2 regions of the Granulicella sp. WH15 genome follow, and region 2 is predicted to be linked to the other one. Evidence: riboswitches for the same ligand, from Rfam matches in the RefSeq annotation. Region 2 holds a riboswitch; the other holds the start of a gene.
The links. Region 2 has a riboswitch for cobalamin ahead of metE (5-methyltetrahydropteroyltriglutamate--homocysteine S-methyltransferase). Riboswitches for the same ligand answer to the same signal wherever they lie in the genome.
Positions count from the first base shown of each region.

Region 1 (7,663 bases), 2.0 Mb from region 2:
GATGTCCTTGTTGAGTCCGAAGATCTCCTGGATCAGTACGACCGCGCCGATCGGCTCGCCTGCGGGGGAGGCCTGGTAGGCGGAGAGGGTGTGGCCGTCGCTTGCTGTCAGCTGCTTGAATTCGCCCATGTTTGCGTCTGCTTTCTCTGTTGGTTTGGGGTCGCGGTCCAGCCAGGCTCTCCCGCGACGATCATAAGGGAATCAGATGCACCGCGACGTTACACGGTGCTTGAAATCTGCGTTGCAAGGCGGAGCTACTTTCTGGCTCCGTCGCTGCTGTGCGCGATGGCCTGCATGTCGGCGGTCCACATCAGGAACCGCAGGAACTGGCGGCTCTCTCCGAACATCAGGGAGAGGAAGTCGCGCAGCCGAAGCGTCGCCGCGGGCTTGCCGGTGTAGGTCTCCATGCGCCAGCGCAGGTACTCGCTGCGCCAGGGGCGCATACGGTTTCCCCGCGTGGCATTCCAGAGAAACCGTAGCGACCGGATGAGTTTGAGGAGCATGACTCCCAGTATAAAGTCGGCTGCCGCTTACTGCGAGACGGGCGGCGGAACGGCCTCGAGGTTGCCCGCACGCACCGAATCGGGGTAGCGCAGCTTCAGCTTTGGCGTCGCCGAGATCTTCAGACGCGACAGTTGCGGCTTGCCGTTCGCGCCCGCGTCGGCCACGAAGGTCACGACGTAGGTCTCCGAGATGTCGTGCTGGAACTGCTTCAGGAATGGGTCGAGCGAGACCGGATTGCCCGTGCCCTGGTAGTACGAGTAGCCGCCGGTGGCCTGCGCGACCTGCGAGAGATAGCTCTGGCCGCTGAAGTTCGCCCGCCCGCCGCGCATCCCCAAACCCGCGTCGCCGTAGTAGATGGAGGAGACGGCCACTCCGGCGCGCTGGGCGTCGTCGATCGCCGTCTTCACGTAGGGGCTGTCCTGGTTCATGATGCTGGTACTACCGTTATAAGGGTCCACGCCGTTGGTGAGCATCAGCACGAAGCGCGCGCGCTTCTGAGTTGGGGCAGCGGATTCCATGGCCGTGCCCCAGCCCTTCACGAAGTCCGAGAGGCAGAAGTAGGGGCTCGACGAGATACCGGCCCGGCCCAGAGGCAGCCGGATGCTGCCCGCGACGGCTGCGTGATCGGTGGTGAAGCCCTGCTTGGCGAGCACCCGGCCGTTCTGCATGTAGCCCACGAAGACCTGGGTGGTCGCGGGCAGGGCCATGATGAACTCGCGCACGCGGTCGAGGTCGCTGCCGATCGAGAAGCGCAGGCCGTCGTCGATCAGGATGGCGATCTGGGTCTCGGACGGGTCTACCTGAGTAAAGCTCGACACCGGAATGACCCGGCCGTTCAGCTCCAGCTTCAGGTTCGCGGCCGTGGTTACGACCGGAGCCTTGGTATCGACGGTGACCAGTACCTGGGTCGTCGTGGGGCCTTCCTGCGCCTTGAGGGTAGTTCCGAAGTTAGAGGCAAAGGCCACGGCCATCAGGGCGGCGGCAGTGAGGGTCTTCCGGTTTGTCATCATCTTGTTCACCTGTGAAATTAGACGTCGCAACTCGCCGGAAGGACTTCATCCTACTGCCGCCTGACAAAGAAGTGACAATTCTACTCGCCACCGATCCTTATCTTCAGGCCGCTGCGGAAGGTAAACGGCAACCCAGGATACCCTATGGGGCCGATGTGCTGGTTGTTGAGCAGGTTGTCCATCTGGGTGTAGATCGAGACGTGCTTCGTGGCCGCGTAGGTGAATCCGAGGTCCAGCTTGAAGTAGCCGAAGTTCAGATCGCGGTTGGGCAGCAGCAGCGTGTTGCCGGAGACGGTCGTGTCCTCGCCGCCCAGGAAGGTCGAATCGTCCGACCGGCTGGCCAGAGCGCCCCGCAGTGATGTGGTGAACTTCGAGCCGGTGTAATCGACGGCGAAGAAGCCGCTATGCGGAGGCCGACGGAAGGGCCGTGCTCCGACCAGCGGCGAAGACGCGCCGATGGCGATGCCGGGTAGGTTCGGGTTCTCGGTCGGAATGCCCTCTTGCGCGTCGGCGGCATCGCCCGAGAACGAGCGGCTGACGACTGCGTCCAGATAGGTGTAGCCGCCGTGTACGAAGAGGTGCGACTTGGGCTGGTACTGCAACTCCAGCTCCACGCCCTGCGCCCGGAAAGCCAGCGAGTTCAGCTCGGCTCCATAGAAGAAGTCGGGGTCGTTGCTCGGAGTGATCCCGAAGTACTTCTGGATCTCCGGCCCGTTCACGTACTCGAGCTGGTGCGAGAACTGGTTGTGGAAGTAGCCGACCTTGGCGATCAGCTTCTGTCCGAAGATGTTCTGGTCCACGCCGACGTCAAGCGTGCGCGATCGCTCCGGACCCAGCGGGCCGATGTGGTAAGCCGCAATGTCGGCCGCGTCGCCCGAGGTCACAAGCAGCTTGTAGAGGCTCGAGAACTCGGTCGCCAGCGACGGCTCCTGCACGCCGGTGGCGATGTTCGCCCGAATCTTCGTTCCCTTGAACTTGCCCGGCCCGGCGCTGACAGGGATGTAGGCCAGCCCGATGCGCGGTGTTCCTGCTACTCCGAAGAGGTGGTTCTTCTGTACCGATCCGCCGACCGAGTAGAAGAGCCGGTTCTTGATGTCGCCCTGCACCTGCAGGTTGTACTCGAAGTTTGTGCGCTGGATCTGCTCGAACTCGAAGTACGCGGGGATGTTGAAGCTGCCGCGCTCATTCTCATAGCGGAAACCGAAGAGCGCCGTGATCCGGTGCGGGAAGGTGTAGTCCGACTGGTAGTACAGCTCGTCGCGGTTCGAGTCCTGGTCACGGTTGCTGGTGAAGATCTGCGCCTGCCCCGTTGCCGTGTAGCCGTTCGCACCGCGGATTGTGACCACGTTGCCGGTAGACTCGGTGTCCGGCCCGTAAGGTCCGACGAAGCTGGTCAGGATGCCTTGCTGGCCGTAGTAGTCGGCCTGTTCCCGCTTGCGCGCGATACCGTAGCGGACGAGGTTGTGCCAGTTGCCGTGGAAGCGGTTCTCGAGCGTGAACCCGGAGTATAGGTCCTGGTCGGCTTGCTTGCCGTTCTGCGAGAGGCCCTGGAAGTCATACGCGCCGGGCAGGCCGGTGGCGGAGTCCGCGTTGCGCAGCGTGAAGCGGGCCTGGGTGTTGGTGAAGAGGTTGTAGCCCACGTTGATGGCCGAGGTGCCGGAGTGGTAGCGGTCGAGCGGCACTGCGTTCGAGGTGTCGAAGCGCGAGAAGGCTCCGAAGTAGTCCAGCGCCTTGTGCGCGCCGCTCAGTACGGCCTCGTTGCGATAGGTGTGCAGGTTACCCGCGTCTCCCGAGTAGGTAAAGACCGGCCGCAGCGAGCTGCCGCGCGCCGTCGAGAGGCTCACCACCGAGGCCAGCGAGTCGGTGCCGTAGAGTGCGCTGTTGGGCCCGCGATACATCTCGATGGCGGGCGTGGTGGTGCCGCCGGTGGTCAGGCCGGTCGAGCTGACGGTGCCGAAGTCGAAGACGCCGCCGACGTCCTCAGCGGGGATGCCGTCGATCAGGATCTTGTTGGCGTCAGAGTTGGCTCCGCGCACGAAGAGGGAAGTGACGCCGCCGTACTGGCCGGTCTGGACCACGGCCACGCCGGGCGACTGCCGCAGGTCATCGATGATGCCCACGCGGGTGAGCAGGTCGTCCTGTGGGATCAGCGTCACGGCGGAGCTTGCCTGCTGCAATGGCGTCGGGATGCCGGTGGCGGTCACGGTGACCTGCTGGGTCAGCGAGGCCGGGTCGAGTACGATCCGGCGCGTCACCACGGCGGTGCGGCCGCCGTAGAAGTCCGGCGCGATGTTGGGCGCGAAGGTGTCCGAGGTGGTCAGGAGGACGAACCGGCCGGGGACGGCGGTGCGGATTTCGTAGCTGCCGTCGATTCCGGAGGCGGTGACGGCGACGCTCTGCTTGCCTTGGATGAGCGAGATGCGCGCGCCTGCGACGGGACGGCCCTGGGGATCGGTAACGGTGCCGCGGACCACGACGGCATGGGCTGCGATGGTCAGACTGGTGGAGGCAAACAGGCAAGCAAGACTTCGGGCCGCGGTGCGGCCAAGAGGTGAGGACATGATATGGCTCCTACGCTCCCCCCCGGGAACGTGGTTGCTGTGACGCATACGGAACCGGTCTCCTGACTTGCGCGATCTTCGATGCGTGGCCGTCGTTGGGATCGGCTCTCTTCCCAGCGTCAAAGCGCCAGTGGGAGGATCCAGGCCGCATCTCACCCGTGTCTTGACGGGCGTGCGCTTCACAGTTGCGGGGCAGTGGCGGAGTCTCACCGCGCTTCCCGAACATTCCATTGCGGGACAAAAAAGGAATAAGGACGAAGATCGAAGGGCAGATCATCGCAGGACTCGGTGAGTCTTTAGTTCTAAGCGAATGGGAGGGGTAAGTCAAAGAATCCTTGATAATGAAGCAGGGAAGCCATGATCCACAATGGTCCGGCGAACTGAACCCGCTCTCGATGTGTCATCCTGACCAAAGCGACTCATGCGACTGACCCTCTGGCTCTCCCTCTTCGCGCTTTCGATCCTCTCCGCCACACGCGGTGCGGTGACGACCCTGCTGCCGTCGCCGCTACCCACGGCGTTGCAGCAGGCGCTGCACTTTCTAGTCCTCACCTTCCTCTTCTCGCTGCCCGCCATCACGCAGCTCAAGGCCGCCATCACCCGGCCGATGGTTCTCTCGATGGCGCTGCTCTTCCCGCTGCCGATCATCATGAGTGTTCTCGCTGAGGGCCACGTCAGCTCCCACCTGCAGGTGGTGGTCTTCGCGCTGCTGCCCGTGGTCATCGTGCTGGCCGTCGCCCATAGGACTGCCTCGTTCGGCCCTGAGACCGAAGGCCGCCGTCTGCTCGTCCCGGCCATCGCCGGAGCCGCCGGAACTTTGGTGCTGCTTCCGCTCGGCCTGCCATCCTCCGGCCTCTCGAGGGCGCTCCTCGGGCTGCTTGTCGTCTCCGCCGTGGCCTCGGCGCTGGCTGGCATTCGTCTCCATAGCCTGCTGGCTCCGGTCAAGATCGTTCCTGCCGCCGCTGTCGTCAGTGGCACGTCGACTCTGCTTCTGGCGGCCTTCACTTTGGCTGGCGTTGCCCGGTACCCCATCGGGCTCCGGCTCAGCGCGCTGGTTCCCGACGCGCTCCTCACTCTCGGTCTCGACGCGCCCATCCTGCTGCTGACGCTCTGGCTGCTGCGCGAGATGCACCCTATCCCCTTCGCCGCGCGCTACCTATTGATCCCGCTCTTCTCCATCCTCGCGGCCATCCTCTTGCTGCACCCTCTCACCACGCCCATCATGCTCGGCGGACTCGCTCTGATGGCCGGTGCGGCGCTCTGGCTGCTGCTGGCGAAGCCCCCCGAAGCTGCCTAGCCAATCCCATTTGCACCGCCATACCCGTTACACTCACACGTATGGCAGCCTCCATGTACATCGTGGTCGAAGGCGAGGACCCCGGCTTCGATATCTTCGTGAACGGTCGCTCCATCGCCCGGCATGAGGACGCGCTCGAACGTCTGGCGCTCTCGCTCGGCGTGCGTCCGCTGATCGAGTTTTTCTCCGCCGATGAGAATTCGATGTCGCTGCTGATCGAAGAGGGAGCAGGGAACTCCGAGCTGCTCAAGCGGCTGCCCCCGCCGCAGTGGTACACGGGCGCGGCTGGACTTGAGACGGTGAACGCGCTGCTCGACGCGCTGAGTGAAGAGCCACATCAGCTCGGGACTGAAGGGCCGCAGGTGCTTGAGGAACTGGAAGAGTATGCGCGGGTGCTCATCAAGACCGAGGCGCGCAACCTGCGCTGGCACCTGGCGGTGAGCTGGAGATAAAACGCCCTAACGCCAAGCGGCACTTCGTGCGGTACTCGGCTTCGCGTGGTCCTCCCGCTGGTCGGAAATAGGAATCTTTGCTGCCGACCAGCGGGAGAACCCATGCCGATAACTTACCCATACCGCCCCGAGAACGGTACGAAGTACCTATGCGGAAAGGTCGCCTTCGCCCAGTCGCCGATGGAAGAAGTTGAAGACCAGTCCCATCATCGCGTGCGCGTGCTCGGGATCGTAGCGAACGCCTTCATCCCGCAGGAACGCATGAGCCCCGTTGACCTCATGCCAGTTGATCTTCGTATTCAACTCCGTTAACCGCGTCAGCAGCTTCAAACGGCCCTCGGCGGGCACGTGCGGGTCTTGCCGTCCCCACACCATCATCAGCTCGCCCTTGATCTCGCCCGCCCGCGCTTGCGAGTCGTCGTGCTTGCCCTCGCCCAGAGTGCCGGAGTGGATATCCGTGGCGTAGAAGCAGACTGTTCCCGCGACATCCGGATTGAACGCCGCGCGGAACGCTAGGTGTCCGCCCATGCAGATACCCATCGCGCCCAGCTTGCCGGTGCAGTCCGGCCTCGTCTTCAGGTAGTCCAGAATCACGCGCGCATCGGCGTCATACCCGGCGACGGGCTTGGCCGTCTTCAGGAAGTTGCCGCGATCTGAACCCGCTTGGTCGTACTTTAGAACCGTACCCGCCGGTTCGAACTCGTGGTAAACCTCGGGCATCGCGACGACGTACCCGTGACCCGCCAGCATGGCCGCCGTGCGACGGATCGGGCCGGTCACCTGAAAGATCTCCGAGAAGAAGAGAATGCCGGGATATTTACCCGGCGCGGCTGGCCGGACGATGTGCGTCCGCATGGTGCCAGAAGGGGTTTCCAGATCAATGTGCTCGTTGTCGATGATGATCATGTCGAAGATTCTACTCCCGGATACGGCGCAGATTGATGTGCCTGGAAAACTCCGCCGGATGTAACGCCGCTGCAATACATGCGAGGCCATCGAGTAGGTTGAATGCCGGTGTATTCAAGAACTCATCGGGGATGCAGAATACCCTTCCGCTGCGCACCGCACGCATCTGCCGCCAGCCGCGCTGCTCGATCACTCGCTCCAGCGGCACGCGATCACCGGCTCCGCACCAGGCAAAGAGCAGCACATCCGGGTCTGCCGCCGCGATGGTATCCGCAGTAGTATGGCCTCCGGGCGTGCCGACAAACTGCCCGCCTGCCGCGTCGATCAGCTCCGCCACCCAAGCCTGCGAGTGGATCAGCGGCTTGCCCCACTCTTCGCAGTAGACCGTCTGCCGTGCCGGCGCAGCCGTACGCGTCCGCGTCTCAGCCACAGCCGACTTCATCTCCCCGATCATCGCCTCGGCCCGGTCCACAGCCTCTACCTGCCGCGCGATCAGGCGCATATCGCGATAGACGTCCGCGAGCTGATGCGGTGCGAGCGCAAGCACCGGAATGCCGGTCTTGAGGATCGCCGCCAGCGACTCCATGCGGTAGGGAACCGATGCGATCACCAGATCGGGTTTAGCTTCGAGCAGGCGATCCAGGTTCCCCGGCTTGTCGAACGACCAGCTATCGTCCAGCACGGGCGGGGCCAGAGCGGCCAGCTCCGGCACCGCTTCCACGCAGTACTTCGTCACTGCGCACAGCGTGTCCAGCCGCCCCAGCCGGGCCACGGTGATCGCTACCGAAGGCTGCAAACTGGCGATTCGCATGGCTTAGAGATCGTCGTCGGGAGTTCCAGAAGGCGAGCCGTTCGGATGCGCCTTCTGCTGCAGCATCATGCGGTGATGCTCCCGGCGTCTGTGGATGTAGCCTGTGATATCCGGCGCAAACT
Region 1 is NZ_CP042596.1:2,791,136-2,798,798, reverse strand. It holds gene FTO74_RS11675 (dienelactone hydrolase family protein) at 1-129, opposite strand, end outside; gene FTO74_RS11670 (hypothetical protein) at 255-503, opposite strand; gene FTO74_RS11665 (hypothetical protein) at 531-1,514, opposite strand; gene FTO74_RS11660 (TonB-dependent receptor) at 1,595-4,075, opposite strand; cobalamin riboswitch at 4,110-4,344, opposite strand; gene FTO74_RS11655 (hypothetical protein) at 4,497-5,372, shown strand; gene FTO74_RS11650 (hypothetical protein) at 5,414-5,824, shown strand; gene FTO74_RS11645 (dienelactone hydrolase family protein) at 5,972-6,730, opposite strand; gene FTO74_RS11640 (ABC transporter substrate-binding protein) at 6,741-7,541, opposite strand; gene FTO74_RS11635 (hypothetical protein) at 7,545-7,663, opposite strand, start outside.
Region 1: linked by a shared signal. The riboswitch ahead of FTO74_RS11660 (TonB-dependent receptor) and the one ahead of metE (5-methyltetrahydropteroyltriglutamate--homocysteine S-methyltransferase) in region 2 are both predicted to bind cobalamin.

Region 2 (7,663 bases):
AGGTCGGTCTGGAAGTCCACCTCTTCTACGGTCCATGTGTTCTTGATGCCGTCGCGGAACATGTCGTAGAAGACGGGGAATCGCATGGGCCGCAGCGTGAGGCAGAGGCCGGGGTCGAGGATGTGGTCGGGCGCGGCGACGGAGTTATGCGAGCTATGGGCGACGGGGGCAGTAGCTTCGGACATGGAGTGGTCCTTTCGGGGTGACTTCAGGTGGCGTTAGACGCGCCAAGAAAAGCGCCCTTCACTGATACAGGACGCTTCCCTGGCATTTCAAAGCGATACGTTACTGGCAAGCCTCGCACGACTCAGGATTCTCGAGCGAGCAAGCAATGGCCTCTTGAACGGAAGCGGCAGGCAGGGCATTCGAAGCCGCCGCGCCCGCGTGCGACGAGGTGTTCTGCACGGTGGTCTTGGCGATCTTCGTCGCGGGCCGCGAGCGCAGGTAGTAGGTGGTCTTCAGGCCCTGCTTCCACGCGTACATGTACATGGAAGAGAGCCTGCCGATGTTGGGTGACTCGGCAAAGAGGTTCAGCGACTGCGACTGGTCGATGTACGCATTACGCGCTGCGGCCATGTCGATGAGCGCGCGCATGGGAATCTCCCACACAGTGCGGTAGAGCAGCTTCAGATCGTCGGGCAGCTCGGCGATGTTCTGGATCGAGCCCTCGGCCATCTTGAGCCGCATCCGCATCTCCTCGGTCCAAAGCCCGCGCAGTTGCAGCTCATCGACGAGGTAGCGATTCACCTGCAGGAACTCGCCCGAGAGCGTCTCACGCTTGAAGAGGTTGGAGATCTGCGGCTCGATGCACTCGTAGCAGCCGACGATAGAGGCGATGGTCGCGGTGGGCGCAATCGCAATCACCAGCGAGTTACGCACACCGGTCTTGGCGATGCGAGCCCGCAGCTCCTCCCAACGCGCAGTGTCCGAGGGCGTCACATTCCACAGATCGAACTGGAACTTACCCTCCGCCATCCGCGTGTCCTTGAAGGTCGGGTGAGGCCCATCCTTCTCAGCCAGCGCAGCCGAAGCCGTAAGCGCGTGGAAGTAAATCTCCTCCTGAATCTTCGTCGAGAGCGCCTGCGCCTCGGCGGAGTCAAAGGGAAGATGAAGCTGGAAGAACACATCCTGCAAGCCCATGATGCCAAGCCCGATGGGCCGCCACTGCACGTTCGATCCAGCAGCCTGCGCGATGGGGTAGTAGTTGATGTCGATCACGCGATCGAGCATCGGAACCGCCGTGCGCACGGTCGCGCCGAGCTTCTCGAAGTCGAAGCTGGCGTTGCCGTTCTCATCCGCAATGACGTGCCGCGCCAAGTTGATCGACCCCAGGTTGCACACGGCAGTCTGGTCGTTCGAGGTCACCTCGGTGATCTCAGTGCAGAGGTTCGACAGGTGCACCACATTGCCCGGCTTGCCGGTCTGGTTGCACTTCAGGTTGGTAGCGTCCTTGAAGGTCATCCAGCCGTTGCCGGTCTCGGCCAGCGAGCGCATCATGCGCGCATACAGCTCACGCGCCTTGATCTGGCGATGGTAAAGCTTATCCGCCTCGGCCTTCTCGTAGGCCAGGGTAAACTCCTCGCCATAGAGATCGGGCAACTGCGGCACGTCCTTCGGATCGAAGAGCGACCACATGCCGTCAGCCTCAGCACGCTGCATAAAGAGGTCGGGAATCCAGTTAGCGAGGTTCAGGTTATACGTACGCCGCGAGAGGTCTCCGGTGTTCTCACGCAGCTCGAGGAACGACTCGATATCCGCATGCCACGGCTCCAGATAAACGCAGCAAGCACCCTTGCGCTTACCGCCCTGATTGACGGCAGCAACGGAGCTATCCAGCGTCCGCAGCCACGGCACAATGCCGTTCGAAAGCCCATTGGTAGCGCGGATCAGCGATCCCTCCGAGCGCACGCGATGAAAGGCCAGCCCGATGCCGCCCGAGAACTTCGAAAGCATGGCGACGTTCTTATACGTGTCGTAGATGCTCTCGAGCGAGTCCGTCGGCGAGTCGTGCAGATAGCACGAGGACATCTGCGCGTGCTTGGTGCCGGAGTTGAAGAGCGTCGGCGACGAGGGCATGTAGTCGAGCGACGCGATCAGCCGATAGAACTCGATGGCCTCATGCGCCGTGCCCGCCAGCCCGCACGCCACGCGCAGAAAGAAGTGCTGCGGCGTCTCGATCACGCTACGTGAGATCGGATCACGCAGTAGATAGCGGTCATATACCGTGCGCAGCCCAAAGTACTCGAAGCGGTCGGAAAAGGTCTCATCGACGGCGTGGTTCAGCTTGCGCGCGTGGGTCTGGACGAACTCGGCGGTGGCCTTTGAGACCACACCCTCCTGGTGCCCATATGCGATGGCCTGCGAGAACGAGTGCAGGTTCAGCGCCGAGACCTCTTTGACGATGGTGGCGAGCAGCAGCCGCGCCGCCAGCCGCGAGTACTGCGGCTCCTCGGCGATCAGAGAGGCGGCCGTATCAATGGAGATGGTGTCGAGTTCGCGCGTGGTGGCCCCGTCATACAGGCCGCCGATGGTCTTCGATGCAACGCGGATCGCATCGACATGAGTCAGCCCGTAGGACGAGCGTTGTACAGCGCGGACGATCTTGTTGACGTCCACTGGTTCGAGCGCGCCGTTGCGCTTGCGAACGTGCATGATGGGCGTCTCCTCGCGGGCGGGGAATCCGGGCGCGAGATCGGAGAGGCTGGTCTGGATGTGGGTCGAATCGGAGGTCGAGTTTGCGAAAGTGGCCATGGATAATCTCCTTGGCCTCGGGAAGCTTGCGAAGAGACAACGGACCACCTCCGGGGAGCGAGGAACAAACGGGCCACTGCCGCCTCGCCTCTCCTCGGAGGCGCGAGCAAATGTATCCGTGGCAGGTCTTCGGACTTCGCAGGATCAACCCTACCGGCCTGACTTCCCAGAGCGTCGCTCCAGTGCCACCCAGGCTTTCGTACCTGCTTACCGCTGCGGGACAGCTCCGGACTCTCACCGGATTCCCTTTTCACCCCAAGCCGTCTGGTTTGGAGAACCACGAATAAACCTACCCTATCTTGCGCTGTGCGCCACGGCAAGCGCTATATCTAGATGTGATGTGGAAAAGTAACCAACGTCGCGTGGTTACAGGGTTACCTAAGTCGATAATGACTCCGCAGACACAGCTTTTTGACCACCACTTGTCCTCCCATGATCGCTGTTGCTTGTTTCCGTCGTTGCAGTTGCTTGTTTTTTTGTTGTCATTCAGGAGCGAAGCGGAGGAATCTGCTTTCGTCTTTGCCATTGCTTGTGTTGTTGTTGCTTCTGGGGTAGGTCCGGGCTTTAATCCGGACATCAAAACCAGCCACAGAAGCGGGCTTTAGCCCCCGAGGTATGCTTTCTTCACCTTGACCTAAGCCCTCGGGGTGCCTCCCAAAAGCGCTGAAGGCCCGACCTATCCCTGCCACAACCTTGTCCTGCGGACGGGCCTCCTACGCGGATGGCGGTTTTACTGCTTCGCGTGGCCCTCACGCTGGTCGGGAACAAGATCCCTCCATCCCATCCCAGGGCTGTACGAAGGTAGGATAGATATGTGCAGGTGCAGGGCGCGGGAGCGTCCTGCCCATGGGAAGCCGGTGGAACTCCGGCACTGTCCCGCAGCGGTAATGGGAACGAACAGCATACGGTCCTCCGCGGACCACGCACTGCCTCCACCTCGGAGGTGGGAAGCGATGCCAAGTAGGCGGCCCTAAGTCCGAACACCAGCCTGCCGCCACCACCGTGGAGGAGCGCCCGCGCTCCCACCATGGCTGCGCTGGAGAGCACCGGCCTCGTGGATTGGGTCTGGCTTTCATCTGTCCGCTGACGACGTGCGCCCCACGCGCGAGCGTCCTCGTACACCTGCGCAGTGGTGGTTCCTTCGATACGCACGAGAGAGGAACCGCACCATGAGCACCAACACACCTTCGATACCAACTGCCGTCCTTGGCTTCCCGCGCATCGGACGCCAGCGTGAGCTGAAGTTTGCCCTCGAGAGCTTCTGGAAGGGCACCACCTCCGAGGCCGACCTGCTGGCCGTCGCGCACAGCCTGCGCGAGCGCCACTGGCTGCAACAGCGGGCGGCGGGCATCACCTTCATCCCCTCCAACGACTTCTCGCTCTACGACCAGGTGCTCGACGCACTGGTGTTGGTAGGAGCCACCCCAACCCGCTTCGGCAGCGGAGAAGTGACGTTGCAACGCTACTTCGCCATGGCCCGCAACAGCAGCGAGCAGACCGCGATGGAGATGACCAAGTGGTTCGACACCAACTACCACTACCTGGTCCCGGAGTGGTCTGCCGACCTGACCTTCGCGGTCGACACGCGCAAACTGCTCGCTGAGTTCCAGCAGGCCAAGGCTCTGGGCATCGTCACGCGCCCCGTGCTCATCGGCCCCGTGACTCTGTTGAAACTGGGCAAGTCCATAGATGGTTCCGATTCTCTGGCGCTATTGCCCAAGCTGGTAGCGGCCTACAGCGCGATCCTTGCCGAACTTGCCAACGCCGGAGCCGAGTGGGTCCAGATCGACGAGCCATCGCTGGTCACTGACCTGCCCGAGGCTTACGTTGAGGCCTATCGCACAGCCTACGCAGAGCTGACCAAGTCTCCAATCAAGCTGATGCTGACCACTTACTTCGGAGCACTTGACGAGAACCTTGCCCTGGCGACCTCTCTCGGCGCCGCCGGTCTGCACATCGACGCGGTACGAGCACCGGGCCAGGTAGAGGCGGTCGCCGCCTCGCTCCAGCCGGGTCAGATACTCTCGCTCGGCTGCGTGGACGGCCGCAATATCTGGCTCTCGAATCTCGAGGCGCTTGACAAGCTGATCTATAGACTGACCGGTCGGTTGGAATCCGGCCGTCTTCAACTGGCTACCTCTTGCTCGCTGCTGCACTCGCCGTACGACACCGCCGACGAGACCAAACTCGATCCACGAATCCAGTCGTGGCTCGCGTTCTCTCAGCAGAAGCTCGAAGAACTCGCAGCACTCTCCGCAGGGACGCAGGCAGCGCCTGAAGCTTTCGCGCAGAGCGCCCGCCGCATCGCCGACCGGGCCAGCGCCGAGAGCAGCTTCGACCCCACCGTGCGTGCATCGGTCGCTTCATTGGAGGAGCAGCACTTCCAGCGGCTCTCTTCCTACCCGGAGCGCGCCAAGGTGCAGCGCAATGAACTCAAGCTACCCCTGCTCCCCACCACCACCATTGGCTCCTTCCCCCAGACCGCGGAGGTACGACAGAAGCGCGCCGCGCACCGCAAGGGCCACCTGGACGATGCCGCCTACGAGCAGTTCCTGCGCGAGCAGACCGAGGACTGCATTCGCCGTCAGGAGCGGCTCGGCCTCGACGTGCTGGTCCACGGCGAGTTCGAGCGCAACGACATGGTCGAGTACTTCGGCGAGCACCTGAAGGGCTTCGCCTTCACGCAGAACGGCTGGGTCCAGAGCTACGGCTCGCGCTGCGTCAAGCCGCCGGTCATCTACGGCGACGTCTCGCGCCCCGAGGCTATCACGGTCGGCTGGTCGAGCTACGCGCAGTCCCTGACCACGCGGCACATGAAGGGGATGCTCACCGGCCCGATCACGATCCTCCAGTGGTCCTTCGTCCGCAACGACATTCCCGAGCGCGACACTGCGTTCCAGATCGCACGTGCCCTGCGCGATGAGGTCTGCGATCTCGAGCAGGCGGGCATCCGCATCATCCAGGTGGACGAGCCTGCACTGCGAGAGGGCCTGCCGCTGCGCAACGCCGATTGGGAAGCTTACCTGACCTGGGCAACCGAGGCCTTCCGACTTGCAACCTCGGGTGTTACAGATGCCACGCAGATCCATACCCACATGTGCTACTGCGAGTTCGAGGACGTGCTCCCCGCCATCGCCGCGCTCGATGCGGACGTCATCTCGATGGAGTCCGCGCGCTCGCGCATGGAGATGCTGGAGGCATTTGGACGCGAGGGCTACCCCAACGAAATCGGCCCCGGCGTCTACGACATCCACTCGCCGCGCGTGCCTAGCGCGGAGGAGATGCAGCAGCTCCTGAAGCTCGCGCTCGAGGTACTACGGATCGACCAGGTCTGGGTCAACCCCGACTGCGGCCTGAAGACTCGAGGCTGGCCGGAGGTCGAGCGCGCGTTGACCAACCTATGCGAAGCCGCACGAGCGACCCGCGCTGCACTCAACCTGTAGCTATAACACTCCGTGGCTGGCGCAACAGCCAGCCACGGAGCCACGCATCATCGAGGCTGCGCGTAGTATCCATCGCGCGTTCGAGCAATCAGCCCAGGCTTATCCAGCTTGATCTCGATATGGTGATACTCGTTCGGCTTCTCAGAGACCACCGCGTCGAAGTCGATCTCGTACCAGGCATCGAGATCCTCAAGCGACTGCTTCAGCAGGCCCGCCGTATCGCTGCTCGACTCGAAGGTAAGCCCGCCGCTCTGGATCGCCAGCACCTGCAACCCAAGATCGCCGAGGTCGACCTGCGATGGTTTGCTGATGCCCTTCAAAAAAGTCTGGTAGTAGTTCGAGCGCAGCAGCCCCTCGGATGCACCGATGGGGTTGATGTTGTAGAGCGTCAGGTTCGCCTCCCGCATCTCGGTGGAGTACGCGACCACATCGCCGAAGACCCCCTGTTGCTGCTTCGCATTCAACTCGATGCGCGGGCCTGAGAGCAGCGCCCAGCCCGGCGAGATCCAGAGCAGCGCCTTGCGCCCAGGGAGCGTCGCCGCATAGTTCGTAAGCTGACGAACAGCCAGGGTCGAGATCTGCAGCCGATCGTTCGCGCCGTAGATGCCGGTAGAGCGCGTCAACTCGCGCAGCCCGATCTCGTAGTGGCCCAGCGCATCGGCCAACGCATTGCCGTCGCGCGAGAACGCGGGCTGCATCTGCACGCCCTTGTCGGTCAACACGGCGACCGCCGTTGGATGCGTCAGGTGCCCGCCGTTGCTGCGCAAGAACTTCTGCGCCTCATCCCGCTCGTAGGCCACGGTCGTGAACCGTGTGTTGAGCGCATCGATCAGCAGGATTACCCGCGTCGGCGCATCGCTCCCGCGAACGGCCTTGAAGGCCGTGATGGGTCGGGGCAACTTATTGTCGATCAGGGTAAAGTCCTGCTGCTGCAAGTCCGCAACCGGCGGTCCGGCCTTGGTCCCGGACCCGGACCGAACGACTACGTTAAGATGAATGCTTCGAGACTTCCCCGTCTCGGGCGTCTGTTGCGCCGAAGCAGTGCAGAGAGCCGGTAGGAGAGCTGCGAGAAACAAACAGACGCGCATCTTAGTAGACATGAATTTAATCCGATCGGCGGTAAAGATAACCATGCGCATGATTCAGATGGCTCTTATGTTGGCGATGCTCTGTACCTCTTCCATCCTATACGCCGTGCAGGCGCCCACGGCCGCGGCCGCTCCACTCACCCCGTCCGAGCTGCTGAAGCCCTCGCTCGACATGTTGCAGCAGACGGTCGGCGAGCTGCGGCTGGAGAAGTGGAAGGGCGGCACGGTCCGCCAGGAGGCTGCATCGAACATCCAGTCCATCCAGCACGATCTTCAGGCCAACCTGCCGTCGCTGCTGGCCGACGCCGATGCGGCTCCCCAATCGCTGCGCAGTGCATTGCCGCTGCTGCGCAATCTCAATGCGCTCTACGACGTGGTGCT
Region 2 is NZ_CP042596.1:821,868-829,530, forward strand. It holds gene FTO74_RS03620 (ribonucleotide-diphosphate reductase subunit beta) at 1-185, opposite strand, end outside; gene FTO74_RS03625 (ribonucleoside-diphosphate reductase subunit alpha) at 286-2,751, opposite strand; cobalamin riboswitch at 2,854-3,048, opposite strand; cobalamin riboswitch at 3,553-3,758, shown strand; gene metE (5-methyltetrahydropteroyltriglutamate--homocysteine S-methyltransferase) at 3,921-6,194, shown strand; gene FTO74_RS03635 (VWA domain-containing protein) at 6,242-7,294, opposite strand; gene FTO74_RS03640 (hypothetical protein) at 7,326-7,663, shown strand, end outside.